DNA from 2 places in the Pseudoalteromonas obscura genome. Region 2 is predicted to be linked to the other one. Evidence: predicted binding sites of a transcription regulator. Region 2 holds the regulator's gene; the other holds the start of a gene.
The links. The regulator FliA, encoded in region 2, starts transcription of late flagellar genes. The targets are predictions, from matches to a motif close to CTAAAGNTNNNNNNNNNNNNGCCGATA.
Positions count from the first base shown of each region.

Region 1: a site for FliA is predicted at 5,812-5,838, ahead of QNM18_RS14905 (DUF3530 family protein). Genes of this name have one in related genera too.

Region 1 is NZ_JASJUT010000006.1:78,070-95,551, forward strand. It holds gene QNM18_RS14880 (MmcQ/YjbR family DNA-binding protein) at 1-21, shown strand, start outside; gene QNM18_RS14885 (choice-of-anchor I family protein) at 188-2,014, shown strand; gene QNM18_RS14890 (6-phosphofructokinase) at 2,085-3,074, shown strand; gene nhaD (sodium:proton antiporter NhaD) at 3,105-4,550, opposite strand; gene QNM18_RS14900 (polyprenyl-phosphate transporter) at 4,816-5,754, opposite strand; gene QNM18_RS14905 (DUF3530 family protein) at 5,874-6,746, shown strand; gene djlA (co-chaperone DjlA) at 6,752-7,630, opposite strand; gene murU (N-acetylmuramate alpha-1-phosphate uridylyltransferase MurU) at 7,620-8,297, opposite strand; gene QNM18_RS14920 (aminoglycoside phosphotransferase family protein) at 8,297-9,334, opposite strand; gene lptD (LPS assembly protein LptD) at 9,431-11,686, shown strand; gene surA (peptidylprolyl isomerase SurA) at 11,701-12,993, shown strand; gene pdxA (4-hydroxythreonine-4-phosphate dehydrogenase PdxA) at 13,005-13,997, shown strand; gene rsmA (16S rRNA (adenine(1518)-N(6)/adenine(1519)-N(6))-dimethyltransferase RsmA) at 13,994-14,800, shown strand; gene apaG (Co2+/Mg2+ efflux protein ApaG) at 14,784-15,173, shown strand; gene QNM18_RS14950 (symmetrical bis(5'-nucleosyl)-tetraphosphatase) at 15,179-15,979, shown strand; gene QNM18_RS14955 (methyl-accepting chemotaxis protein) at 16,095-17,482, shown strand, end outside.
Region 2 is NZ_JASJUT010000018.1:77,275-90,098, forward strand. It holds gene fliQ (flagellar biosynthesis protein FliQ) at 1-44, shown strand, start outside; gene fliR (flagellar biosynthetic protein FliR) at 46-825, shown strand; gene flhB (flagellar biosynthesis protein FlhB) at 835-1,965, shown strand; gene flhA (flagellar biosynthesis protein FlhA) at 2,024-4,123, shown strand; gene flhF (flagellar biosynthesis protein FlhF) at 4,146-5,645, shown strand; gene QNM18_RS25900 (MinD/ParA family ATP-binding protein) at 5,638-6,498, shown strand; gene QNM18_RS25905 (RNA polymerase sigma factor FliA) at 6,501-7,235, shown strand; gene cheY (chemotaxis response regulator CheY) at 7,283-7,666, shown strand; gene QNM18_RS25915 (protein phosphatase CheZ) at 7,687-8,454, shown strand; gene QNM18_RS25920 (chemotaxis protein CheA) at 8,470-10,728, shown strand; gene QNM18_RS25925 (protein-glutamate methylesterase/protein-glutamine glutaminase) at 10,813-11,958, shown strand; gene QNM18_RS25930 (ParA family protein) at 12,018-12,803, shown strand; gene QNM18_RS25935 (chemotaxis protein CheW) at 12,796-12,824, shown strand, end outside.

The DNA of each region.
Region 1 (17,482 bases), on a different contig from region 2:
ATCACTTCTGGTGGTAATTAATTGGCCTCCCTCGCACTGTGTGCGAGGGCCATTTAACCTCCTCCAAGCTTAAACTCCTACCTTCTAGCACTACTTTTCTCCTTTCTTATTGATCTGTCACCCTGTTGTAAATTTGTTGTGTTTAATTATGCGCATCAAAATACAGATGTTTTAGGAACAGACGACTATGAAAAAAATCTTACTTCCCTTTGTCCTTTCAGCCCTCTTTACTGGTTGTTCACTTGATGGTGACGATGGAAATAATGGTACAAATGGCATTGATGGGGCTGAAGGGCAAATTGGCAAGACCGGACCTGCAGGAGAAAAAGGTGAGCAAGGTACGCCTGGCTCAGCAGGACAGCCTGGAGTTAATGCACATACGCAATTAACCCCTGTGCTAGTTGGTCGTGCTGTTCTCAACGCACAAAGCCCTGAAGGGGCTGCTGAGATTGTCGGCTATCATGCCCCAAGTCAACGTATCTTTGCACTAAATAGCTCTGCCACCCCTGCGACAGTTGAAATTATCGAGATTGGGCAATTGGACCCTGACTCGCTCACCAAAAATGCGCACGGGGTTGTCACTGGCACAAACCTGCAAAGCAAAGAGACTTTAAACCTAAACGAGCATGAAAGTGGTGATGCTAATAGCTTAGCAATTCACGGGAATTTGCTTGCTGTTGCGATAGCCAAAGAAACAGGTCAAGCTGGTAAAATCGCGTTTTTCGACGTTTCAGCTTCTAAGCCTGCATTCATCAAATCTGTTGTCGTTGGTTATTTACCAGATATGGTAACTTTTACACCGGATGGCAGCAAAGTCATCGTCGCCAATGAAGGCGAGCCCAAAGGAGATTACAGCATTGACCCCGAGGGCAGCATAGCCATAATCACGATCAATAGTGGTCAAATTGCAGATAACGCGACGCTCATCAACTTCAACCAGTTTGATGACCAAATGGCTGCTCTGTCCAAGCAAGGGGTTGTATTTGCCAACCCGACAGGTAGAACCATTAAAGGCAAAGAAATAAATACCACTGTTTCTATGGATCTTGAGCCTGAATATGTCACTGTCAGCAAAGATAGTCGCTATGCCTATATTTCATTGCAAGAAAATAATGCCATCGCAAAAGTTGACCTCAAAGACAATAGCCTATCTGTTCATGGTCTCGGCTTTAAAGACTGGGGGAAATGGACGTTAGACGCCTCAGATAAAGACAACGCAATTAATTTTTCGTCATACTCTGGACTCTATGGCATGTATCAGCCAGACTCGATTTCTGCTTATCAATGGCAAGGTGCTAACTTTATCATTTCCGCCAACGAAGGAGATGGCAGAGAGTACTTTTTTGATTCTCCTGACGAAAGCACTTGCTTAGCTGAAGGCGGCCTTGAATACGATAAAGACGATGGCTGCTTAGCGTACACTGATGAGATCAGAGCTGAAGATTTAACGCTAGGTAACAACTTTGATTATGTGAACAATGACGACCAAGATATTGGCAGACTCAAGGTCAGTACCGTATTAGGTGATGCAGACAAAGATAGCCAATACGAAGCACTCTATACTTACGGCGCACGATCTTTCTCTATTTGGGATCACAACGGCTATAGAGTCTACGACTCGGGGGATGAGATCGGCAAAATTACAGCTGCAATCCACGGCTCTGCATTCAATAATGATGAAGATGAAAATAAGGGAGATACTCGCTCAGATGCCAAAGGGGCTGAACCCGAAGCGCTTGCCATCGGACAGATAAATGACCGTACTTACGCATTTATTGGCCTTGAGCGCATGGGTGGCATTCTTATTTATGATGTTACAAACCCTTTCAATGTCACCATGAATACTTACATGATAAACCGAGGCTTGGAAGCCGGTGCGGAGATAAGTGGCGATCTTGCACCCGAAGGAATGGTTTTTATTGACCAAGCGCAAAGCCCGACAGGTGAAGCTTTGTTAGTTGTAGGTAACGAGATCTCTGGCAGCATTTCTATTTGGTCATTGTCGAGTCAGTAACATTTTTGACATTTGAGCATCGCTGTCTAGGATAAAGCTAGCATCGCACCTTAAATACTGAGGGGGTTTTATGAAACGCATAGCACTTATCACCAGTGGCGGCGATGCGCCGGGCATGAATGCTGCCATTCGTTCGATTGTACTGGCCTGTCACGAACAAGACATTCAATGCCTGGGCTTCTTTCATGGATACAACGGCCTAATGCATGATGAATTCAAAGAACTAACCGTTGATTTGGTGGCGCCAATCATTCAATTTGGAGGCACCATTTTAAAAAGTGCACGCTGTAAAGAAATGCATCAAAATAGTGGCGTTGAGCAAGTTGCAAGTACACTTACGCGACACAGTATTGATGCACTGATTGTGGTTGGTGGAGATGGTTCTTTTCGGGGAATGATGGCATTGCAGCCCTATTGGCAAGGGCATCTTATTGGCATACCAGCCACCATAGATAATGACTTAGCATGTACCGACAAAACCATTGGATTTGCGACTGCTGTAAGCACGGCAACGCATGCAATCGACAAAATTCGTGACACAGCAAATGCCTTTGAACGCGTTTTTATTGTTGAAGTCATGGGGCGCCACAGTGGCCATATCGCTTTCAATGTCGGGCTAGCAACAGGGGCAGAAGCCATATTGTCGTTTGAAAATTGCGACAGTAAAAATTTAGAGCAAGTCCAAGCTGATTTAATAAACCAAATCCAGTCTCAGCGACAACATAATCACAGTGGATTTGTTATTGTTCTGGCAGAAAACTTATGGCCTGGCGGGCCACATGGCTTACAAGCTGCATTGCGAGAAACCGCACATATTGAAAGCGCTGTATGCGTTTTAGGTTACATTCAACGAGGCGGTAATCCATGTCCCGAAGATCGGATCCTAGCAACGGAGCTAGGTATTGAAGCGGTAAGAGCAGCTAAAAATAGATCGGGTGTCATGGTTGGCAAAGTACATGGACAAATCTCAATAAACTGCATTATCAGAGCAACAGAGCAAAGTAAGCCCGTAGACCAAGCGTTGCGCCTGGCCTACAATCAGATCTGCCAACTAACTTAACTCGCTAGTTCGCTGTTTAGAGAAGATGATTTAGCCATAAATTTCAAAAAGATCTGCATTTAACCAAAGATGAACCACAATACTGGCGGCATATCCCAAAGCAATGACAGGTGTCCACTTCAAGTGCCCAAAAAATGTATAGTTTCCTCTTGCTTGTCCCATTAAGGCAACACCTGCTGCGGATCCAATAGACAATAAACTGCCGCCAACACCTGCTGTTAACGTGATCAGTAGCCATTGTCCATGAGACATCTCAGGCTGCATAGACAAAACAGCGAACATCACTGGGATATTATCAATCACCGCTGATATCACCCCTAAGAATACGTTTGCCCCAGTTGCAGACCAACCACCATATAAAATATGAGACATTAAATTGAGATACCCTAGAAAGCCGAGTCCGCCAACGCACATAACGATACCGTAAAAGAACAACAGAGTATCCCACTCTGCACGAGACACTTTACTAAAAACGTCAAATGGCACCACACTACCCAGCTTCTTGAGCCGTTCTTTGTCCCCTTCACGTTCTGCCATCGCCATTTTGCGCGCTAAAGATCCAGGCAATGTGACTCGCAAGAAATAACCAAAAAATTGCAAATAGCCCAATCCCATCATCATGCCAAGCACAGGTGGCAAATGCAGTAAACTATGACACATAACGGCCGTAGCAACGGTCAACAAGAACAAAGTTAAAATTCGCAGCGCACCACGTTTGAGCTCTACACTTTCGCAGCTCGCAGATGGCTTTTTATTAGGTACAAACAGGCTCATTATCGCCGCTGGTACTACGTAATTTGCAATTGACGGAATGAGCAAGACAAAAAATTCATTGAACTTAACCATACCAGCCTGCCACACCATCAGTGTGGTAATATCACCAAATGGGCTAAAGGCGCCACCTGCGTTTGCAGCAACAACGATATTTATACAACTTAGGTTGATAAACTTTTTGTCTCCTTCCGCTACTTTCATGATCACAGCACACATTAACAATGCTGTTGTTAAGTTATCGGCAATAGGCGAAATAAAAAATGATAAAAAGCCCGTTAGCCAAAACAGGGTTTTATAGTTGAACTCTTTTCTTACCATCCATGCGCGCAGCGAGTCGAATAACCTGCGCTCTTCCAGTGCATTGATATACGTCATGGCAACTAATAAAAACAGCATGAGTTCTGCAAACTCGAGTAGGTTATGGCGAAAAGCATACTCTGTTGCATCCGGCATACCTTGTTCAATGTAATAGGCACCAATTAAAATCCAGATTAACCCAGCGGCAACCAAAACAGGTTTTGACTTTCGCATATGTAATTTTTCTTCGAGCATTACGAGGGTATAGGCAACCACAAAAATGGCTATGCATATAAAACCCAATGTATTAGCGGTCAAATCGAGTTGAGTAGTAGAAGCAAACGCTGAAAAATTGATCCCCAGCAAACAGAACAACAGCAGGCAACTTATCCCTACAAGTTTCATTTCAAGGTGTTTCCTTGTTTAGTGAGTACATCTTCGCCAGAAAGTAACACACTTTTTACACTTATGGCATTGTACTCTAGTCTAATTTTTACAGCTGGTTTACGAAAAAACAGGTGAAAGCATGAATAACATGATGAACCTTATAATACTGGGAAATTATGATTATTTCGTTAATCTGACTTTGCTGACTAAGATATAGAATAATGAGAAGGTCAAACGACAAAAAAATGAGCCACATAGAAAGTGGCTCGATTTGGCAATTAGGTTAGTCCTTATGACTGAGCTTGTCTAACGCTAAAATTAGCATCAGTCCAACAACTGCCAGTACTGAGCAAAGCAGTAACTGGGCATCTTGACCCGTGACTTGCGTAAACTCCATCGGGGAAATATTTTTTTGCATCAGAGGTTTTTCAATACCGCTCGAATTGACATAGGTTGTCACGACTTTTTTCCATGGCCACAACATATTTAATGAGCCGATGAGAAAACCAGACAACAGGGCAAATGTAACTTGTTCAAAGCGTGCCAAGAGCCATGATAAAAACCTTGAAAACATCATTAGTCCACACACACAACCAATCAAGAACAAGCCAACCAACGCAAAGTCACGATCATTCACCGCGTTTAATACATGCCCATACATTCCCAACAGCAGCAAAATAAAACTCCCGGAAATACCGGGCAAAATCATCGCGCAAATGGCAATGCTTCCGGCAACGAAATAAAACCAAGGTTGCGCTTGCGCTTCTGCTGGGCTCATTGACGTAATCACCAGTGCTATCAGCGCTCCAATCACACAACTCGCAATGTGCTTAAGCTGCCAGCGTTCCACCTGTTTTGCAATGTACACAAATGAGGCGATGATCAACCCAAAAAAGAATGACCAAACCAGCTGCTGATGATTGTCTAGCAAATAGGTAATTATTTTTGCCAGCGATAAAGCGCTGGTAAATAATCCACCAAATACAGCTAGCAAAAAGTTTCCGTCAACATGTGCCCAAGCATCTTTTATCTTTCCCTTCAAAACCATCTGTAAAGCGGCCACATTGACATTTTTAATTGCAGCTAAAAGACGTGCATAGATACCGGTGATAAAAGCAATTGTCCCGCCGGAAACACCTGGAACAACATCCGCAGCGCCCATACCCGCACCTTTGAAAAACAGCCAAATATAATCACGTTTGCTATCTGCCACTTTAGACACTTTTAAACCTCCATAATTTGATACCCGCACAGTGTATCAAATTCCCGAATTAAAATACTAAAGCTCGCTGGTTTTTAGTCGATACTTAAGGTAGCCGCAGCGAATTTGACGAATACTCGATGAAACATACGATAATTTCACATTTTATTATTTTTTTATGCACTATCGCCGCATTCAATAACCATTGTTTAGCAATAGAGCACATTGCGCCTGTAGCCAAAGTCGAAGTCATAGAATCCGATTTGAGTTATTGGTTGCCCAGTGACTCATTCATTACCATCAAAGACGACGACAGAGAGATCCCTGTGCTTTTCTCTGAATATATGAGTGGCAACAAGCGAGGCATTATTGTCATGCTGCCTGGCATAGAGCAATCGCCTTTACAAGGAAACGGTTTGAGTTATTTGCGCGAGGCACTCAATGATGACGGCTACGACACCTATGTGATCCCCTCTCCAGGTTTCAATGCCAACGCAGACTTAATGCAAGACGCTATTGCAAATACAGCAAAAAGTGAATCAAGCGCAACGCGACAAACGGCTATCTCTGCGATAAGCGAATCAGCCCTAAATGACTACAAAACTGAACTTGTAGCTCGCTTTGATGCACTTTACAAAACTTTGGCACTACGTGAACATGAGCACATTGCCATTGTTGCATTTGGAAACAGTGCAGGGTTATTTGCCGAGTATCTAGCTACGCTGCCTAAAATACGGGTGGACGCGTTGGTCACTGTCAGCGCTCAACTTGCAAACCCCAACAGGAACAAGCATCTCGCTGCAAGTTTATCGCTGGTAAGCCCTGCACTGCTAGACGTTTTCTATTCTTACGACAACCCAGCCGTGCTTCATACGATCAAAGATAGGCGCCGATGGGCAAAAAGAAATAGTAAATACGATTATCGTCAAAGGGAGCTTTTCGGCCAAAACTCCCAACAAAACCAACATTATAGATTGCGAAAAGAACTTTCTGGTTTTTTAAGGCAGCTCTAAACTCGTTATTTTTTAAGCACTTCGTAGGCTGCCTGAATACTTTGCGATTTGGCTTTTGCAACTTCCATCATATGTTCAGGTAACCCTTGGGATACCAACTTATCTGGATGGTGCTGTGCCATCAATTTGCGATATGCGCGCTTAATCTCTTTATCACTTGCACCTTGCTCAAGTCCTAACACGGCTAATGCATGTTCCTTAGATACATCAGTGCTAGCGGCTGTGTTTTGGCGATAGTTATTCGATTGCTCACGTTCTTGCCTGAAACTGCTTTGTGAATGACGGCTTTGCTGCTGCGACTGCCATTGAGCCCGCTGCTGCCTGAACTTGAATTCTGCTTGATAGCGTTTTAATACGAAATTAAAGTGTTTATTGCCAATACCTAAAAATTTACTGACCAACTTAAGCAGCTCCAACTCCTTGCTGGAAAGGTGGCCATCTGAAAACGCCATTTGAATTTGGATCTCTAAAAACAGCTGCAATAAATCATAGCGTCGTGCAAATGCCTCTTTAAAATCCCCGACAGCTTCTTTAATAGAAAAATCACTGTGCTTACCCGAGTTGAAGGCACTTTGTGCTTCTTTGCGGTCGTCACCATGTAAAGCCATTTCATCCATAAACGCTGAAGCGGCTCGAATATGCACCTCGCTAACTCTGCCGTTAGATTTCGCGATATGGCCCATTACCGCAAAACAACTAGAAAAGAACAGTGCTTGACGCTCATTTAGATCATCGCCACTAAAAAAACCTTGAAAGCCACCAGCCTTGTCAAAGTCCTGCTTCAAGCTTTTATCAAATAAATGACCCAAATAGAACCCTAGGACGGCTCCAAGCCATTTCCCAAACAAAAAACCAAACCCTGTACCTAGAATTTTACCCCACATTAGTCGCCTCCAAGGCTGCGTTGATCTCTGCAAGTCGCTCTGGTGTGCCTATATCATGCCATGCCCCGACGTACAATTCACAAGACACCATCCCTTCCTCTATTCCAGATCTTAACATTGGTCCAAGTGGTATTTTTTCTACCGAAAGGTTGTCAAAAAATGCCCTATGATACAGCCCGATACCCGAAAATGTATAAGTTTGCTCGTTGGCTGGTTGATGACTTAAACGAAAGTCTCCAGCGGGATTATGGGATGGGTTTTCCACCAAAACTAGGTGTGCTTCTGCGGGCATAAGTTTTAGCTGACTTAACGCATGTACATCATAATCGGTAAAGATATCACCATTAATCACAATAAAAGTATCGTGATCTTCGCATAACATCGGCATTGCTTTAACAATACCACCCGCTGTTTCCAACCCCCCATCAGGCTCGTAACTGTAATCAATCTGCAAACCCAGATGCTTGCCATCACCAAAATAGCGCTCTATTTTTTCGCCTTGCCACGCTAGGTTGATCACCACTTGCGTAATACCTGCCAACTTTAATCTTTCGAGGTGGTATTCTATTAATGGCTTATTGCCAACTTCTAATAATGGTTTTGGCATATCTGCGGTCAAGGGCATCATACGCTGCCCACGGCCAGCGGCTAAGATCATTGCTTTCATTATGATTCTGTTAATTTCTTTTCTATCATAGGTATTATCTCGGATTGTAACCAAGTTGCAAGCCATTGAAACTCTGTAAACATCTCCGCAGTTTCCACTATGTAATTTAAAGTTGGCAATATGCTTGGTAAGTACCCAGGTTTACCGTCTCGCAAATGTAACCGAGCAAAAATACCTGCCGCTTTTAAATGCCTTTGAAGCCCTGTTAAATTAAAAGATTCAACATATTGTGCAAAAGACATATCAGGGAGTAACCCAGCATCTGCAAGGTGCTGATAACTTTCCCTTTTCAATTGCTCAAATTGTTGTGACGGCAATTTAAGATAACAATCCTTTAGCAGCGAAACAGCATCATAACAAACAGGGCCTACTACTGCGTCTTGATAGTCAATAAGACGCCCACCAGCTTGGCTATACATAATATTCCGGCTGTGGAAGTCTCGATGCATTACAACTTGAGGTTGTGTTATCATAGACTCGCTAAGACGGGAAACTAGTAACTGCCAATTACGGGTTACTTCAGGGGAACACCGATAACCCAGCCAGGACTCCAGTAGCCAAGATTTAAAAATGTTTATTTCCTGCTCGATAAACGGTGCATCATAAGTGTTCATCCATTTAGATACTTCAAGCGTTGCAATTTGAGGCAGCCAAGCAAGTAACTCACTGTAATAACGGTAATCCCCCTGCTGAGCAATAATATCTGCAAGATGGACCGACCCCAAATCTTCCAACAGCACAAAGCCAAGCTCGGTATCGAAAGCAAATATCTCTGGTACAGCCAACCCACCTTGAGAAAAGACATGATTGAGGTGAATAAACGCCTCAATGGAGCCTTTATCTGGCGGTACATCCATTAATACATACTGTGACTGTGTCGCGCGAACGCGAAAATACAATCTAAAGCTTGCATCTCCTGTAATAGCAGAGATGGTCAATTCATCATCAGCTTGATTAAGTTGTTTAATATGTGTCTCGACAAAGCGTATTCTTTGTTCTTTTCGTTGCAATGCAAGTGTTGGAGTTAAGCTCGCCATATTTTCACCAATTACTGATCTTAATTACTGTATTTAACACTGTTTTCATTTATCATGTCTGGCTGAATCGTGGTGCTAGGTAGACAAGGTCGATAAATGAACAAAAACTGGGGCATTTTAGTCCTACCCCTTATTAGTACACAGGCTATAGCTAATTCGAACACTGTTAGCGGGCTCTGTAAAGACTATCTTCAGCCAAAAAACTGGCAGCCTATGACAGGTTTGCTACCCGACACCATCGATATTCAAGCCAATAAAGTCGAACTGCAGGGTAAAGAAAGTGCTGAGTTTTCGGGGGATGTTGCTGTTAATACCGACACCATGACCGTCACAGCCGAGAGCGCACTAATAGATAAACAAAAAGGGCTTCTGCATGCTTCGGGCCCCTTGCTCTTTCAAGATGACTACACCATGGTCAATAGCTCAGGTATGTATGCTGATCTTGGCCAAAGTGAATTTAGCTTACTCGGCGCCCAGTATCAATTGACTCAACAACAAGGTAAAGGGAAAGCTGAAAAGCTTCGTGCAACATCAACCCAAGTTGACCTGTTCAATTCAAGCTTTACAACTTGCCCAAGCGATAACCCTTTTTGGGAACTCGAAGCCAGCACAATTTCCCTAGATAAAGAAAAAGGTTGGGGAGAAACATACAACTCTGTCTTAAAGATACTCGATACACCTGTTGTTTATATCCCTTATTTCACATTTCCAATTGATGATAAAAGAAAATCTGGACTACTCACTCCGACGCTATCAAGCTCAAACAGATATGGTCTAGAAATCGTCACGCCTTATTACTTTAACCTTGCTGAAAATTATGACGCGTTACTGACTCCTAGGTATATGTCAAACAAAGGACTGCAATTACAGGGCGAATTCCGCTATCTAACAGAACAACATACCGGAACTATCGCAGCTGAGGTATTGAGCAACGATAAATCAGAAGCAAATTTAGATGAACGTTATTTAGTTCATTGGCAGCAAAAAAGTTATTTTAACGACTTTTGGCGTGCAAATGTTGATGTAACAAATGTTAGTGATGACAATTACTTAACGGACCTAGGCTCAAACTACGCGAATCAAACAGATACTCATTTAGCTCGAAAAGGTCAACTAAGCTATCTTGGAGAAGATTGGCTAGTCGACTTGCAGGTACAAAATTTTGAAGTTTTGGGTAACCATGTAGAATCCTACTCAGCGTTTCCAGAGATCACGATTAAAAACCGTACACCAGAAGAATACCTTGGCGCTGACTGGCGTTTCACTGGACAAATGAGTCACTTTAAAAACAGTGATGCTCAAATAACGGATGCAACCCGAATTCACCTTGAGCCAAGTGTAACCTACAACCTCAGTGATTACGCCTGGTCATTCGACTCAAAGTTTGCGCTTTTACATACGCACTACGAGCAAAATGGTCATTTTAGTGAAAGCGAGTACGCAGAATCGACTTCACGTACATTGCCGAAGGTCCGCTTGCATGGACAATTAAATTTGGAGCGAAGCACACACTTCTTACTCACCGATGGTACGCAAACATTAGAACCTCAGCTCCAATATTTATACACACCTAAAAAGGATCAAAGCAAAATCGGCCAGTACGATACAGTAAAGATGCAAGATGATTTTTTTGGTTTGTTTAGGGAGCGTCGCTTTTCGGGCGTCGACTATATCTCTGAAGCAAATCAATTTACTCTAGGTGCAACTACTCGCTTGCTTGATAGTAAAAATATTGAGCGATTCAGCTTTAGTATGGGCCAAATCATTTATCTAAGTGACTCGGTCAAACCAACAAAAAATACGCTTGATGGACGTTTTGGTGATAATAACTACAATGCACTTTTTGCAGCGGAGACCAAAATACACTGGCATCCTAGGTGGTACTTTTCGGGCGGTATACAGTATGATGCCGACGAAAAGGACCTGATCCGTTCACATATGACAATTGACTATCGAGGCAACAATAAAAAGCTGGTACAGTTGAACCATCACTATGCTAACGATGTCTCAGGTAATGAGATAGATCAAGTCGGTATCTTCACCAGCTTACCCATTGACGAAAATTGGCAAGTGGTAGCAAGTTATCACCGTGATTTGACAAGTAAGCGCAGTATTGAGGTATTTGCCGGTGTGCAATACGAATCTTGCTGCTGGGCTGTTCAAATTACTGGCAACCGGACCATAGAAACAGACTTGAATCAGTCTACAAATTTTCAAGACCCGGTTTTCGACTCGAGCATAAATTTTAATTTTGTGTTAAAAGGGTTGGGGAGCAAGTCGAGATACGATGCAAGCCAATTACTGAAACAAGGTATATTTGGTTATAGAAGACCTTATTTTTTAAATAATTAACAACAAAGACTCTTATGAATTTCAAAAAGCTGTTACTCATTCCCGTACTAAGTGCCGCACTATGTCAGCCGGCACTAGCTGAACGCATACAAATAGACAAAGTAGTTGCCACTGTTAATGATGGTGTTGTACTTCAAAGTGAAGTAGATCAAATCGTAAATCGAGTCAAAGAACAAGCAAATCAACAAGGTACAGAGCTACCATCGGATAAAGTATTGCGCATTCAAGCAACCGATAAATTGATCGATGAAACTTTGATTTTGCAGCTAGCAAATAGAATGGGCCTAACTATTTCTGATGCCCATTTAGATCAAACTTTAGCAAATATCGCAAAAGAGCAAGGTGGAACCATTGTTGACCTTCGCAACTCGATTGAAGCAGCTGGTGACAGCTTCCAAGCTTACCGAGAAGAAGTTCGAAAAGAGATCACTGTCGGGCAGGTTAAACGCAGCGCGGTGGATAGAAGGGTTTACATAAGCCCACAAGAAATTGAGAACTTAAATAAAATCCTTGCACAGCAAACTGGCCAAAGCGAAGAGTACAATATCGGCCATATCCTAATAAAGATAGAAAGCAAAGCAAACCCTGAAGAAATTGAAGAAGCCAGAGAGCGCGCAGAAAACGTCATCAAATTCTTAAACGAGGGAAAAGAGTTTAAGCGTATTGCAATTGCCTCATCAGGTGGTGCCAACGCGCTTGACGGTGGTCAGCTGGGCTGGATGGGTATCAATGAGATGCCAACGCTATTTGCCGAAGCCATCAAAGGCAAAAAGAAAGACGAATTAGTCGGACCATTACGCTCAGGCGCTGGTTTCCACATCGTTAAGGTTCAGGATGTTAGAGGCCGAGAGATTGTCGAAACTGTCGAAGTTCGCTCAAGACACATTCTGTTAGAACCATCTATTATTCTTAGCGAAGAAAAAGCCCGTGATATGCTGGCTGGTTTTGTCAAAGATTTAAGAGCTGGTAAGGCGGATTTTGCCGAACTAGCAAAAGAGCATTCTCAAGATCCAGGTTCAGCACTCAAAGGCGGTGAATACGATTGGACAGATCCAACTACCTATGTGCCAGCATTTAGAGACACTCTATTGAGCCTTGAGCAAGATGAGATCAGTGAACCATTTCGCAGTAATTTTGGTTGGCATATTGTACAGCTTCTAGATAAGCGCGTTGCAGATAAAACTGAACAAGCAAAAATGAATAGAGCGCACCAACTATTATTTAGAAGAAAATTCAAAGAAGAAAGCTTCAAATGGATGAGAGAAATGCGAGAGCAAGCTCACGTTGAAGTACTAGAGAACAAATAAGAAGAGTGTATATGAGCTTGAGAATAGCTATTACTCCTGGGGAACCTGCTGGTATTGGTCCTGATTTAGTGATTAAGTTAGCGCAACAGAGCTGGCCTGCCCAGCTTGTTGCCGTCGTAGACCGTACCATACTGGAGCAAAGAGCCCGCGAGCTAGGCTTAGAGATTGAGTTACTTCCATTTGATCAACAGAAAGATGTAAAGCCCGCGGGACCGAAGCAACTTTACTACCTTCAAGTAGACAAAGGATGTGACGTTGTTCCTGGACAGCTAGATGAACAAAATGGTCAATATGTACTAGATACGCTACGCATAGCTTCTGAGAAGAATATGGATGGCACCTTTGACGCCGTTGTCACAGGGCCGGTACACAAAGGAATAATTAATAGAGCAGGTATCTCATTTAGTGGTCATACCGAATATTTTGCCCATCAATCTAACACACCAGATGTGGTAATGATGCTCGCCACCACAGGGTTAAGAGTTGCTTTAGCCACCACCCACATACCACTGGCCTATGTCTCAAAGGCAATAACACAAGAACGCCTGACTAAAGTTGCAAACATTCTCTACCATGACTTGCAAACGAAATTTGGTGTTGAAGACCCCAGGATCTTAGTGTGTGGACTAAACCCTCACGCTGGAGAAGGCGGACATTTAGGGAATGAAGAGATAGATACGATTTCTCCAGTACTTGAAAAACTTAACAATGAAGGCAAAAACTTCATTGGTCCTCTTCCTGCCGATACACTTTTTCAAGCTAAATACCTAGATAATGCGGATGCGGTACTGGCAATGTATCACGATCAAGGATTACCTGTGTTAAAATATAAAGGATTTGGTAACTCAGTTAATATTACTTTGGGACTGCCGTTTATAAGAACCTCCGTAGATCATGGCACTGCACTTGATCTCGCTGCATCAGGTGATGTGGAAGTAGGTAGCTTTGAATTAGCAATTCACGAAGCAATCAAGCTTGCAAGCAAGAAAATACAGAATTCATGACAGATAAAGTACATTTGGGCCACCGCGCCCGCAAAAGATTTGGTCAAAACTTTTTAAATGACGATAGTATCATCGATAAAATTGTCACAGCGATTGACCCAACTCCAAATGACAACTTAGTGGAAATTGGACCAGGTTTAGGTGCAATTACAGAACCCGTAGTTGAGCTAAGTGGCAAACTCACAGTTGTAGAGTTGGACAGAGACCTTGCCGAGCGCTTAATTGCGCATCCTACGATGGGCAGCAAGTTAACCGTTCATCAGGGCGATGCAATGAAATTTGACTTTGCTAGCCTCGTCAGTGAAACCGCCAAGCTAAAAATATTTGGTAACCTGCCATATAATGTCTCTACTCCACTACTCTTTCATTTATTTGAGTTTGCAGATCAAGTTGAGCACATGCACTTTATGCTTCAAAAAGAGGTAGTTAACCGTATGGTCGCAGGACCTGGCTCTAAAGCATATGGCAGACTAAGTGTGATGACACAATACTACTGCCACGCGATGCCTGTCATTGAAGTACCGCCAACTTGCTTTAAACCCGCTCCTAAAGTGGACTCAGCCGTTGTTAGATTAATCCCGAAGGATGCCAGTCAACGCAGCGCTAAAAGCACTAAAATACTTAATACCGTCTGTTTAGAGGCTTTCAATCAGCGCCGTAAAACTCTGCGTAACAGCCTATCAAATTTACTTACGGTAGAAGAAATAACTCAACTTGGGATAGACCCGTCTCTTCGTGCGGAAAATATCTCTCTTTCTCAATTTATCGAAATTGCCAACTGGATTTATGACAACAAACAGTGAATTAGGATCGCCGATAAAGGTATCTGTTGAGACATTTTATGTTGAAGCTCAATCTCAACCAGAAAAAGATAAATACGTTTTTGCTTATACTATTACGATAAAGAATCATAGCTTGTGTAGTGCAAAACTGGAAAGTCGCTATTGGTTGATCACCGACGCCAATGGTAAAGAGACAGAAGTCGAAGGCGAAGGTGTGGTGGGCGAACAGCCAACGATCCGACCTGGCGAGAGTTATCAATACACCAGTGGTGCTGTATTAGATACTCCTGTAGGTACAATGGAAGGCTACTATTTAATGCGTAATGAGTTTGGTTCAGAGTTCAAAGCCCCGATAAAAGTCTTTAGACTCAACCGACCTGATATTTTGCACTGATAACAATGGCAAGTTACGCTATAGGTGATTTACAGGGGTGCTACACCCCTTTCAAACAGCTACTTGAAGCCGTAGACTTTAACCCAAGTCAAGATCATTTGTATTTGGTTGGTGATCTGGTTGCCCGAGGACCGGACTCCCTTGCTTGTCTGCAACACGTCACCTCTTTGCAAAACTCTGTCACTGTAACGCTTGGTAACCACGATTTGCACCTGTTGTCGACAGTATTAAACAATAGATCGCCCAACCCCAAAGACAAATTAGAGCCTCTTTTAGCAAGTAGCGAATTACCAGCTTACCTGTGTTTTTTACAGTCTCAGCCCCTTTGCACCTATTTACCTGAATTTGATAGTTTTATTTCTCATGCTGGAATACATCCATTTTGGGATATAGAACAAGCACTAGCGCTGTCAAAGTGGGCACAATCTTGTTACCAAGGCCCACATGCGGCGGGCTTTTTGTCGGGTATGTATGGCAAAAGCCCAGCGATAGAAATTACTCACGACAATCCGCAAACTAAATTCAACACTATAGTCAATGTGTTTTCTAGAATGCGATTTTTAACTAAAGATTGGCAACTAGATTTCGATAGTAAAGGCAGCCAAAACGATGTTGAACATTTACAACCTTGGTTTAATCACTCAAGATTTAAAACAAGCAGCACACGTTTCATCTTTGGTCACTGGGCAGCGCTCGAAGGGAAAACATCTGTGAGAAATGTAGTCGCTTTGGATACAGGATGTGTATGGGGTGGTCCAATGACTATGATAAATCTGTCCACAAATGAACAAATTTACAGCAAATAGTCAAAAACCATCCGTTTTTACTGAATTTTATATTCACATCTGCTATAAAATACTTAACTAATGCGCAATAAATCCGATAAGTGGTTGTACTGCTTTAACTTGATGGTATGTCTGTATGAATTTAACCGTTAGCCAACGTATTTGGGGTGGCTTTATAATAATTACCCTGCTTTTATTGTTAATTGGAGTGAACTCACTGCTTAGGATCGCAAATATTGATAGTTCTACTCAATTGGTCAACAACTTATCACTGCCAGCGTTAGACCGAAGTGCAGCTTTGCAAATCGAGTTTACGCAGATGAGCAAAATCGCTCAGGCGAGTTACTTCACACAATCTAGCAGTGACCTAAACAACTTAAAGACAACTTTTAATACTCGTCAAAGTACTTTTGAAAAAAGCTACTCTGCGCTCAATCAAGTTGTCAGAGACGAGCCTACTCTCTATGGTAGTAGCAAAGATGTATCTGCAAGCTTTGGGTCATTTTCCAAATCGGTTACCGCCTTGTTTGCCGATAAATCTCTAGAACTTAGCCTCAATAAGCAGCTTATTGCTCAACTTGAAGAAGCTGAGATTGCCGCAGATGATGCCGCGACAGTCGTTGTCGATATTCTTGATTTAGAAGGCTTTGAGTCATTAAATGCGCGCGCATATCAAGCGGCAAATAAACTGGAAAACTCGTTTAGCTCTCTGGCTACGAGTAGTGCAGATATACTGACAATTAATGAATCCAGTACATTAGATATTGTTAAAAAAGAACAAAGCTATGTATTTGAAGACATTGACCGCAACCTAGATTTAATGCGCAGTACTGTGGCCCAATTAGATGAAGACTTGCTCAATGACTTGGATTCTTACTACAACGCGCTGAAAGAGCAACTTCAGGGCAGTGACAGTATTGCCAACAACCGTCAAAAATTAATTACAGCTCGTATTAGTACTCAAAATGAGCTTAACAACGCTGAGCAGGCGACAAAAAAAGCGCTCGATCAACTCGGTGCGCTGGTTGCTCAGTCCAAGCAATTGGCCTTTGAAATTCAAAATGAAGTAACTGAGGACGTGTCATCAGCCAACATCGCTACATGGACTGGTATGATTGCAGCGACCTTATTAGCCATCGGTATTGCGTATTTTACTGTCAGTCGAATCACCAAGCCTCTGGCCGAAGTAAACCGTGTACTAGATATCGTTGCAAAAGGCGACATGACACACTCGTTAGATGCGTCTGCAAAAGATGAGTTTGGTGAATTGGCACAAAGTTGTAATACGCTTATAACTAGCCTGAAAGAACTTATTACAGGCATTGTTTCTCGCTCGACTCAATTAGCGGCGGCTTCAGAACAAACATCAGCTATCACTGCTGAGTCAAGCCAAGCTATTAAAAGCCAACAGTCTCAAGTTGAACAGGCGGCAACTGCGACTACAGAAATGAGTAGCACGGCACATGGTGTGAGCAATAGTGCCCATCAGGCTCTTGAAGAAATTAAAAATGCCGATCAAGAAGC
Region 2 (12,824 bases):
TCTTTAAATTAATGGTGATGCGTATCCCTGAAATAGCAGGCTAGGATGGAGTTTTTATTCTCAGACATAATGCAGGGGTTAAGTGATTACTTGATCCCGTTCATTCGCATTAGTTCAATGATCATGGTCATGGCAGGTTTAGGTGCACAGAGTGTTTCAAAGCGCATAAAAATTTGTTTATCTATGGTGGTGACCTTAGCTGTTGCTCCTGCGATACCGCAATCTCAGTTTACCGATTTATTTTCGTTTCAGATGATACTGGTGGTTATCCAAGAGATGATTGTTGGGGTAGCGATTGGTTTTGCTTCGCTACTGTTATTAAACACCTTTATTCTTGCCGGTCAAGTTCTGGCGATGCAAACTGGTCTGGGTTTCGCATCCGTTGTTGACCCATCAAATGGTTTAAGTGTGCCAGCCGTAGGCCAGTTTTATTTGATCCTAGCAACACTGTTATTTTTTGTATTCAACGGTCATTTGATGATGATCCAAATGATTGTGTTTAGCTTTCAGTCGTGGCCCATCGGAGGAGACTGGTGGCATGTTGATAATTATTATGACATTGCTAACTGGGGCTCTTGGCTGTTCGCAACGGCTTTATCTCTTTCGTTGGCACCTTTAACGGCGATGTTAGTGATAAATTTGGCCTTTGGCATTATGACGCGTGCAGCACCACAAATGAATATTTTCTCTGTTGGCTTTGCGTTTACCCTAGTCGCTGGACTAATGATTATTTGGGCGACATTGGGCAACTTTACTATGCAGTACGAGTTTCAGTGGCTTAAAATGACTGAGCTGATGTGTAATTTAATTGGCTGTACGGTGTAGGAGAGTAAGATGGCTGAAGATTCAGGTCAAGAACGTACCGAAGAACCCACGGCGAAAAAGATCAGTGATGCTAGAAAAAAGGGTCAAGTCGCTCGTTCTAAGGAGTTGGGGACGACGTTTGTACTTATTTTCTCTGCGGTCGCACTTATTTTATATGGGGCCGATATCGCTAAAGGCCTTTATAACATCATGGGCCGCATGCTCACTCTCAATCGCAACGAAACATATGATACAACCAAGATGTTTGCTGTTTGGGGTGATGCATTCTCCGAACTTTTCTTCCCTATGTCGATGTTTGTCTTGATTATTCTTGTCGCCGGTGTAATTGGTAATACATTGCTTGGCGGCTTTAACTTTAGCTGGGAAGCTGCCTCTCCAAAGCCAAGTAAAATGTCACCGATGAAAGGGATCAAACGTATGTTTGGTCCGCAAGCCGCCGTGGAGCTGTTTAAATCTATTTTAAAGTTTGTACTGGTTGCTGGGTTTGCTATCTTATTCATCAAGTGGATGTTTTACGACATCTTGCATCTGAGCATTGAATCAGTCCCTGGAAGTGTTATTCATTCACTGGAAATTTTGTCTTGGTTGTTCCTCGCCCTCAGTTGCACCATGATCATAATTTCTGCCATTGATGCACCTTATCAAAGTTATAACCACAACAAGCAATTGAAGATGACATTGCAAGAAGTGAAAGATGAGTATAAAAATTCAGAAGGTGATCCTCAAATTAAAGCGCGTATTCGGAGAACACAACGAGAAATGTCACAGCGACGCATGATGCAAGATGTACCTGATGCAGATGTTGTTGTTACAAACCCCACACACTACTCAGTAGCACTGAAATATGACACGGAAAAAGCTGGTGCACCTATGGTTATAGCCAAAGGGGTCGATGAGCTAGCAATGCAGATCCGAAAGGTTGCTAAAGGTAATGAGGTGCCGATTGTCGAATCTCCTGTGTTGACGCGCTCTTTATACCACACCACAGAGGTGGGTGACCAAATACCTGATCAGTTATTTACAGCGGTGGCACAAGTGCTCGCTTATGTATTCCAGCTGAAAAAATTCAATAAAGGTCGTGGTCGCAGGCCTAACGAACTGAGTAAAGACTTACCTATTCCTGATAGCTTGAAACACTAATAGTTGGAACGAACTTTGCTTTAACTTATCTGCGTCAATAAATTGAAGTTGATAAGTTATGGATTTTAAAGCGGTTCTACAACAAATTAATCGAGACAAAAAAGAATATGCGAAGGGGATAGGTACACCGTTACTGGTTCTTGCTGCGTTAGGTATGGTGATATTACCCATGCCTCCGTTTTTGTTAGATATCTTATTTTCATTCAATATTGCATTGGCACTGGTCGTATTATTAGTAACGGTATATACGCTAAAACCCCTTGAGTTTGGTATGTTCCCGGCAGTGCTTCTTATTGCGACAATTATGAGACTGGCACTGAATGTTGCCAGTACCCGAGTAGTGCTTCTCGAAGGTCACAACGGTGGTGATGCAGCTGGTAAAGTGATTGAAGCATTTGGCTCTGTTGTAATTGGCGGTAACTATGCCGTTGGTTTAGTCGTCTTCCTAATTCTGATCATAATTAACTTTGTAGTAATCACCAAAGGTGCGGGACGTATTTCAGAAGTATCAGCGCGTTTCACACTAGACGCAATGCCAGGTAAACAGATGGCAATAGACGCCGACCTGAACGCCGGTTTCATTTCTGCTGAAGACGCACGTACTCGCCGTGATGAAGTGACAAGAGAAGCGGACTTTTATGGTTCGATGGACGGTGCCAGCAAATTTGTAAAAGGTGATGCAATCGCAGGCATTGTGATACTTGCGATCAATATTATTGGTGGCCTATTTGTCGGCATGGTACAGCATGACCTTACTTTTGGCAGAGCGATGGAGGTGTATACGTTACTGACGATTGGTGATGGCCTTGTTGCACAATTACCATCACTGCTGTTGTCAATTGGCACTGCAATCGTTGTGACACGTCAAAATGAATCTCACAACATGGGTGAGCAGGTAACACAGCAATTAGGCAATGAAAAGTCTCTATATATTGCCTCTGGTATCCTCATTGTAATGGGCTTAGTACCGGGCATGCCACATGTTGCATTCTTAGGTTTGGGGAGCTTAATCGGTGGTTTAGCATATTACTCAAAGCAGCACAAAGCAAAGGCAGCTGCAGAACAAGCAGAGCAAGAAGCTAAAGGCACACAAGTTGCCAATAAGCAGCAAGATCAAAAAGAGCTTGGATGGGACGATGTTCAACCAGTTGACGTGATTGGCTTAGAAGTGGGTTATAGACTTATACCACTTGTCGATCAGGCCCAAGGTGGTGAATTACTCAGCCGCATAAAAGGTGTGCGTAAAAAGTTATCACAAGAGCTAGGCTTTCTCGTCCCTCCTGTTCACATTCGTGACAATTTAGAACTAGACCCGAACGCTTATAAGATCACGCTAATGGGCGTTGGGTCTGGCGATGGTGAACTAAAACATGGTGATGAACTCGCGATTAACCCAGGTCAGGTATTTGGACCAATTCAAGGTGTCGCAACAAAAGATCCAGCTTTTGGGTTGGATGCAGTTTGGATTAAACCCGACCAAAAAGATGAAGCTCATTCTTTAGGTTATACGGTTGTTGATGCAGCTACTGTGGTTGCAACACACATTAGTCAGTTATTGACCAATAATGCTTCTTTATTGTTAGGTCATGAAGAAGTTCAAAACTTATTAGATATGTTGGCGAAAAGCCACCCTAGATTAGTTGAAGGGTTAGTTCCTGATGTACTACCACTGACAACGATTGTAAAAGTACTGCAAAATTTACTCAATGAAGGGGTCGCAATTCGAGATATGAGATCAATTGTGCAGACCTTAGTTGAATATGGTCCTCGAAGCCAAGACCCTGATGTACTAACGGCTGCAGTGCGAATCTCACTACGCAGACTCATAGTTCAAGATGCTGTTGGCAATGCTGATGAGATACCTGTCATAACATTGGCGCCCGAGTTGGAACAGATGTTGCATCAGTCACTTCAGAACGCAGGTGATGAGGGGGCAGGCATAGAGCCAGGACTTGCAGAGCGACTTCAAGGTTCATTGAGAGAAGCGCATCAAACGCAAGAAATGCTAGGCGAGCCGTCCATCTTATTAACCTCAGGTATGTTAAGAAGTGTTTTATCTCGATTTGTCAAACATACGATCCCTGGATTAAGAGTGATGTCTTACCAGGAAGTACCAGACGAGAGACAAATCAAGATTATTAGCTCTGTAGGGCAATAATAGAGGAACGAGGTGCTGAGTTATGAAGATTAAAAGATTTTTTGCAAAAGATATGCGTACTGCTTTGAAAGAAGTAAAAGATGAATTAGGTGCAGACGCGGTGATCATGTCAAACAAAAAGCTTGCTGATGGCGTAGAAATCGTCGCTGCAATTGACAACGACCGCGTAGCGCCGCAGTCACAGGCTGCTCCTGTGGAGACTCGTCCTGAGCCTGCGCCAGCAGCCGTACAAAAGCCAACGTATAGTCAGCCAGCAAGAGTGGTTAAGCCTCAAACTCGTCGTCCTCAAGCTCAGCCTCAGGCTCAAGTGGCTGATAGCCTAGAAGCGCTCCTAGAGCGTCAAGCTCCAAAACCTCGTTCACCTGAGCTTGCTTCTATGTTTTCGCATTCAGGGATAGACACAGATGACTTGTTTCAACCTCAACAAGCACAGAGACCTGAATTCAATCAAACTCAGCAAGCGCAGCCCATCAGTGCTCGTCAACGTCCTGTAAAAGAAGCCGACCCTATTTCTTCAGACTGGGGTTTTGACGATGATTTAGATTCAGAGCTGGATCCGCTACAAACAGCAACAGCAGCCGCTCCGCAAGATGAAATGAGCTCGATGCGTGATGAAATGAATGCGATACGTCAATTACTTGAATATCAGCTTTCTGGTTTAATGAAACAAGAAATGGAACGACGTGATCCGACTAGAGCTTGTTTAGTAGACCGCCTTCAAGGTATGGGAATTAGTTCTGATGTCGCTGAGCAAATGGCCTGTTTTATCCCTGACGATGTATCGAGAAAAGAAGCGTGGAATGCACTTTTAAATATGGTTGTAAATCAAATGCACACAACCAACAACGATATTCTTCGTCAAGGTGGTGTGTATGCGATGGTTGGACCAACTGGAGTTGGTAAGACGACGACGGTTGCAAAGCTTGCAGCGCTAGGCGCTCAAAAATATGGTGCTGATAAAGTTGCTTTAATTACTACTGATACATATCGAATTGGTGCTTACGAGCAGTTGGCAACTTATGGTAGAATCATTGGCTGTCCGGTAAAGCAAGTTAAAGATGCTAATGAATTAGCAGAAGTTCTTTATCATTTACGAAATAAACGACTAGTATTAATAGATACTGCGGGCATGAGTCAAAGAGACTTGCGTTTAACTGAACAACTTAATACATTGATGCGTAGTTCAAGAGTTGATATTCGTAGCTACTTAGTATTAAGTGCAACATCGCAAATGCATGTTTTGCAAGAAACTGTCAATCACTTTAAAAAAGTAAATTTAAGCGGTTGCATTTTTACAAAACTTGATGAATGTCTAAGTTTAGGTGAGATTATTAGTATTGCGATTCAAAATCGTTTGCCAATAGGGTATCTTACCAACGGACAGCGAGTGCCAGAAGACATTCGTGTAGCAAATGCTCAAAAATTAGTTAAAAAGGCTGAGCAATTGTATTTAAAAAGAACAAAAGCACAACATTCACGACGTGAAGCAGTGGCGTCCCAGACAGTAGGAATGTATGATTAATACAGTTTTAGATCAAGCAAGTGGCCTGCGTAAAATGAATCAAAAAAGTAACCACGGAGTAAAAGTAATAGCAGTAACTGGTGGTAAAGGAGGAGTCGGTAAGACCAATGTTTCATTGAATACTGCGATTGCGTTAGGACAACAAGGCCATAGAGTATTAGTTTTAGATGCTGACCTTGGATTAGCAAATTGTGACGTAATGCTAGGGTTACGTGTTGAGCGCAACCTGTCTCATGTGCTATCCGGCGAATGTGAATTAGATGAGATTTTAGTAGAAGGGCCTGCTGGTATAAGAATTGTACCTGCTACTTCAGGTTCTCAAAATATGGTTGAATTAAGCCCAGCAGAACATGCCGGTCTTATTCGAGCATTCAGTGAATTAAGTAACGATTTTGATGTTCTGATTGTCGATACGGCTGCTGGTATTTCAGATATGGTACTCAGTTTTTCAAGAGCAGCTCAAGACGTCATGGTTGTAGTTTGTGATGAGCCAACGTCAATCACAGATGCTTATGCACTGATAAAAGTATTAAGCCGAGAGCACGGAGTTTACAAATTTAAAATCGTCGCGAATATGGTGAGAAGCCTTCGTGAAGGTCAGGAACTCTTTGCAAAGCTCTCGAAAGTAACGGATAGGTTTTTAGATGTAGCGCTTGAACTCGTTGCAACAATACCTTTCGACGAAAATATGCGAAAGTCTTCGCGTCGTCAAAAAACGATCGTGGAACTCTACCCTAATTCCCCAGCTGCAGTTGCATTTAGGGGATTGGCAAGTAAAGCAGTGAAATGGCCTGTACCTCACCAGCCTTCAGGTCACTTAGAGTTTTTCATTGAGCAACTAGTTAACGGGTAATTATGGCTACACCGGTCAATCGAATGGCGGGATATCAAACAGCAGATCATCTGAATAAGGTGGTTGAGCGTCATACACCTTTAGTCAAAAAAGTTGCTTGTCATTTGCTCGCGAGACTACCCGCGAGCGTTCAACTCGATGACCTAATTCAATCTGGCATGATTGGTTTAATTGAAGCGACAAAGAATTTTGATGCAAGTAAAGGGGCTAGCTTCGAAACCTTTGCAGGGATTCGCATTCGCGGCGCAATGTTAGATGAAATACGCCGTGGAGACTGGGCACCACGCTCAGTTCATAAAAATAGCCGTATGGTGGCAGAGGCTATTTCTGAGCTGGAAACAGCCTTAGGCCGAGAGCCTAAAGATACTGAAATCGCTGAAAAACTTGATATTCCCTTAGATGAGTACCATCATATTTTACATGACGTAAATGCAAGTAAAATTATTGGCATTGAAGACTTGGGTGTCGATCAAGATGTAATTTCACCTGCAGGCAGTGATTTAGCGCTAGACAAACCATTCAATAACGTTAAGAATGAGCGCTTTAATGAATCGTTAGTAGAAGCAATTAAAACATTACCTGAGCGAGATGCGATGGTTTTGTCTTTGTACTATAACGATGAAATGAATTTAAAAGAGATTGGCCAGATCCTTGATGTGAGCGAGTCTCGAGTGAGTCAGATTCATGGTCAGGCAATGATTAAACTCAGAGCCAAGATAAATGACTGGATCAATTAGAGTACATTTTATTATTTATTTAGGTTCAAACCTCACCGGAGGAAGTTTTGGATAAGAACATGAAAATTCTCGTGGTTGATGATTTCTCTACAATGAGAAGAATAATCAAAAACCTTTTGAGAGACTTAGGCTTTACAAATGTTCAAGAGGCAGATGATGGCAGCACTGCGCTTCCAATGTTGCAAAATCAAGAATTTGACTTTGTTGTTACCGATTGGAACATGCCAGGCATGCAAGGTATCGATCTGCTAAGAGCGATAAGAGCCGATGATAGCCTTAAGCACATTCCAGTGCTGATGGTAACTGCAGAAGCTAAAAAAGAACAAATTGTTGCAGCAGCTCAAGCTGGTGTAAATGGTTATATCGTCAAGCCGTTTACAGCTGGAACATTGAAAACTAAGTTAGAAAAAGTCTTTGAACGCTTAGGCTAGTTACTAGTAAGGATAGGCTTATGTCAGAATCCTCTGCGCCACAAATAACATTAGAGCAAGCAAAGCAACTTGTTGAGTTTCTTGAAAATGGTGAACAAGAAAAAGCTGATCAAATTTTAATTGAAGCGACTAATAAAGAACAATCTGAATTATTTGCTGAAGTCGGAAAATTGACACGCCAATTACACGAATCGTTGAAAAACTTCGAGTTAGATACGCGTTTATCAGACTTAACAACTGAAGCCTTACCAGATGCAAAACAACGTTTAAATTATGTCATGGAAATGACAGAAAACGCGGCTAATAAAACAATGGACGCGGTGGAAGCGAGTTTGCCGCTTGCTCAACAGTTGGCAGATGAGCTTTCTGAAATAAAGCCTACCTGGGATAGGTTAATGAGTCGTGATATACAATTAGGGGAGTTTAAATCCCTGTGTCACGACTTAAATGACTTTATGCAATCTTCACAAGGCCGTACCGATGAGCTACAAACCTTGATGACAAATGTCTTGATGGCGCAAGATTATCAAGATTTGACTGGTCAAGTTATTCGCCGAGTCATTGAACTTGTCAGAGAGGTTGAAGACAGTTTAATTCATTTATTAACTGTATTTGGCACGTCAGAAGTGGGTCAACTTAGCACGGCTCAACAACCACAAGAAGTAGTTGAAACCACCACTGATGAACTATCAGGTCCAGAAGGACCTATCATTGACGCTGAAGAACGAGACGATGTCGTGTCTGGTCAGGATGAAGTTGATGATTTGTTATCTAGTTTGGGTTTCTAATAGGAGAGTATAATAATGAGCTTTGAAGTCGATGAAGATATCTTACAAGACTTTCTTGTTGAAGCTGGAGAAATACTCGAACTGTTATCTGAGCAACTCGTTGAATTAGAAAACAACCCAGATGACAAAGATTTACTAAATGCAATTTTTAGAGGGTTCCACACAGTTAAAGGTGGTGCTGGCTTTCTAGGCATGAATGAGCTGGTTGATGCTTGTCATGGTGCTGAGAATGTTTTCGATGTACTGAGACAAGGTCAACGTTCAGTCAACCCAGAATTAATGGATGTGATCTTGCAGTCACTGGATACAATTAACGATATGTTTGCTTGTATTCAAAACCGCGAGCAACCAGAGCCAGCTGACCAGACGTTACTTGACGTCTTGCACAAGCTTAGCCAACCAGAATCTGCTGACGAAGAACCAGTTGCACTGACTCCAGAACCAGAGGCTGTTGTTGCACCGACGCCAGAAGCCCCTCCTGAACCTGAAGCTGACGTATTTTTCGATTTAGATGGCAGTAGTGAAGAAAGTAGCGAGCCAGCTAAGTCTGACAACATTGATGAAATAACAGAAGAAGAATTTGAAAGCCTGTTAGATGAGCTACATGGCTCTGGGAACGGCCCGTCGGCAGAAGAGCAAGCACCGGCCGCATCAGCGCCAGCTGCACCGCCAGCAAATGCAAATGATGGTGATATTACCGACGATGAATTCGATAGCTTATTAGATGAATTGCACGGTGTTGGCCAGTTTGGCTCTACGCCCAGTGAACCTGAGAAGCCAGCAGCTCCTGTTGCACCAGCAACGCCAGCTGCACCTGCGTCAGAATCGGCAGGTACGGATGAAGAAATAAACGATGATGAATTTGAAGCCTTATTAGACGAGCTACATGGCAAAGGTCAGGCGCCTAAAAATAAGGAAGATTCTTCAGCAAAATCGGATCCTGCACCGGCACCAAAAGTTGAACCTGCCCCGGCTCCAAAGCCTAAACCCCAGCCAGCTGCAAAAGTGGAAGCGCCAAAATCGGCTGCGAAACCAGCAGCAAAATCGGCACCAGCGCCTGCCAAAGCAGAGCCAAAAGGTGGAGCTGCGAAGAAGCCCGCAGCTCAGGCTGAGACGACAGTCCGTGTTGATACAAAGCGCTTAGACCAAATAATGAATATGGTCGGTGAGTTAGTATTGGTGCGCAACCGTTTAGTAAGCCTTGCTAATAACAGCAACAGCGAAGCAATGGGTAAAGCCATCTCAAATTTAGATGTGGTTACCGCAGATTTGCAAGGTGCTGTTATGAAAACGCGAATGCAGCCAATTAAGAAAGTATTTGGTCGCTTCCCCCGCGTTGTTAGGGACTTGGCGCGCAGCCTTAAAAAAGATATTAATCTGATCCTTGAGGGTGAAGATACAGATTTAGATAAAAACCTCGTAGAGGCACTAGCAGATCCATTGGTCCACCTAGTTAGAAACTCGGTTGACCACGGGATAGAAATGCCAGATGTCCGTGAAGCTGCTGGAAAAGTGCGTACAGGTACTGTGACCTTGTCAGCTTCACAAGAAGGTGATCATATCCTATTGACCATCAGAGATGATGGTGCAGGTATGGACCCTGAAAAACTGAAGAAAATAGCAATTAGTAAAGGCGTAATTGACTCTGATCAGGCAAGCAGATTGTCGGATACTGAGGCATATAACCTGATCTTTGCTCCTGGATTTTCGACTAAAGAACAAATATCTGACATCTCAGGCCGAGGTGTTGGAATGGATGTTGTAAAAACTAAAATTACCCAGCTTAATGGCCAAGTGAACATTCAGTCAGAGCTGGGAGTGGGCACTATATTAGAAATTAAAGTACCACTCACGCTTGCTATTTTACCGACATTAATGGTGATGGTTGGAGAGCAGACATTTGCCTTGCCATTGGCTGGGGTAAGTGAAATCTTCCACCTCGATTTAACTAAAACCAATGTAGTTGATGGGCAATTGACTATTATCGTGAGAGAAAAAGCGATACCACTCTTTTATCTTGAACATTGGTTAGTCAAAGGTACTGACATCAGTCAGAAGAAAGCTGAAGGCCACGTGGTGATAGTGCAAATCGGTACTAAGCAAGTTGGTTTTGTAGTTGATTCATTAATAGGTCAAGAGGAAGTGGTCATTAAACCACTTGATTCTCTACTACAAGGTACTCCAGGCATGGCAGGTGCGACCATCACATCAGATGGCGGAATTGCATTGATCTTGGATGTACCAAGTATGTTGAAGCATTACGCGGGCAAATAGCGTTTGACGCTTTTTGCTGTCACCGAATTAGTGGTGCCAAGGGCACCACTTTTCGGATCTGTAACATAAAAAAGAGCGATGCCAATGGCAGTAAAAGTATTAGTTGTTGATGACTCAAGTTTTTTTCGTCGTCGTGTAAGTGAAATACTGGAAAAAGATGCTGGTATTGAAGTCATTGATTTTGCAGTAAATGGTCAAGAAGCCGTTGAAAAAGCCAGTAAATTACGTCCTGACGTAATTACAATGGATGTTGAAATGCCTGTATTAGACGGTATCAGCGCCGTTAAAAAAATAATGCAAAGTAATCCGACGCCAATTTTAATGTTTTCGTCTTTAACGAGAGAAGGGGCCAGTGCCACTTTAGACGCGCTAGATGCTGGTGCGGTTGACTTTTTACCCAAAAAGTTTGAAGACATTGCTCGAAATAGTGAAGACGCTACACGTGCGTTACAGAGCAAAGTAAAAGAAATTGGTAGGAAGCGAGTAAGTCGATTTACTCGACCAATGACCTCGTCCAAACCAGCGACACCTGCTGCGAAGCCTGCGCCATCAAGTTTACGCTCTACATCGACAGTCGCTCAACCGGATAGAAGTTTTCAAAGAGCTACGCCAGAAGCAACACCACAAAGAAGTTTCAAGGCGTCGGGCAAGTCATATAAGGTCGTCGCTATTGGTACATCCACAGGTGGTCCGGTAGCTTTGCAAACAATATTAACTCAATTACCCGCTAACTTCCCCCATCCGATATTACTTATTCAGCATATGCCTGCGGCGTTTACACCAGCGTTTGCACAGCGATTAAATAGCTTGTGTAAGATTAAAGTGAAAGAAGCTGAGCAAGGTGACAAATTGATGCCGGGTGTTGCTTATCTCGCACCAGGTGGCAAACAAATGATGGTTGAATCAAGAGGCGGTAGTAAATCATTAAAAGTGTTTGAAGATGACAGCCCGAGAATTACCTATAAACCTTGTGTGGATGTGACTTTTGCGAGTACTGCAAAAGCATATTCTGGAGATGTATTGGCAATTGTTTTAACTGGTATGGGCGCAGATGGCAGAGATGGTTCTCGTATGCTCAAGCAAGTAGGTGCAACTATTTGGGCCCAAGATGAAAAGACATGTGTTGTTTATGGTATGCCACAAGCAGTTACCGCTGCTGGCTTATCGTCTGAAAGCTTGGCGTTGCAGGATGTAGCTTTACGTATCAATAAAGAGCTGGGGATCGCTTAGGGCATATTGAATTGTTAAAAACAGCTTTGCCATGAGTCACAAAGGAATAAAATAATAAAGTGAAAATTTGGACGGTAGCTAATCAAAAAGGTGGTGTGGGTAAAACAACCACAGCTGTGAGCTTGGGCGGTATTTTGGCCGCTGAAGGTAAGAGAGTATTATTGATTGATACGGATCCACATGCATCACTAACCTATTATTTTGGAATAGACTCTGAAGATCTAGAGGTGAGCGTATATGATATTTTTATACGCGGCTCTAATATGCAAAGCGAAGAAATTTTGCAAGCGCTGTGTCCTTCAACTGTTGAAAACCTAGATATTTTGCCGGCAACTATGGCCATTGCAACACTAGATAGAAGTATGGGAAACCGCTCAGGTATGGGGCTGATACTAAAAAAAGCCTTAGCGAAAATCAGTGAGTATTACGACTATGCTATTTTAGATTGCCCTCCAGTACTTGGTGTACTGATGGTTAATGCGTTGGCTGCAAGTGAGCGAATATTAATCCCAGTACAAACCGAGTTTTTAGCACTTAAAGGTCTCGATAGAATGATGCGAACAATGACATTAATGCAAAGTTCGCATTCTAAGCAATATCAATATACTATAGTTCCTACAATGTATGATAAGCGTACTAAAGCGTCGCTAGAAGCATACAAATCTTTGGTTGAGTCATATCGGGATAAAGTCTGGCCAGGTGTTATCCCAGTTGATACTAAATTCAGAGATGCTAGCTTGGCGCAAAAGGTTCCGGTACAATTCTGCCCAAAATCAAGGGGAGTATATGCGTATCGAGCTTTGCTTGAGCATATTGGTGAATTAGAAAGAGGTAAGAATGAGTAAGCACCTGTTTGCAAACGAACA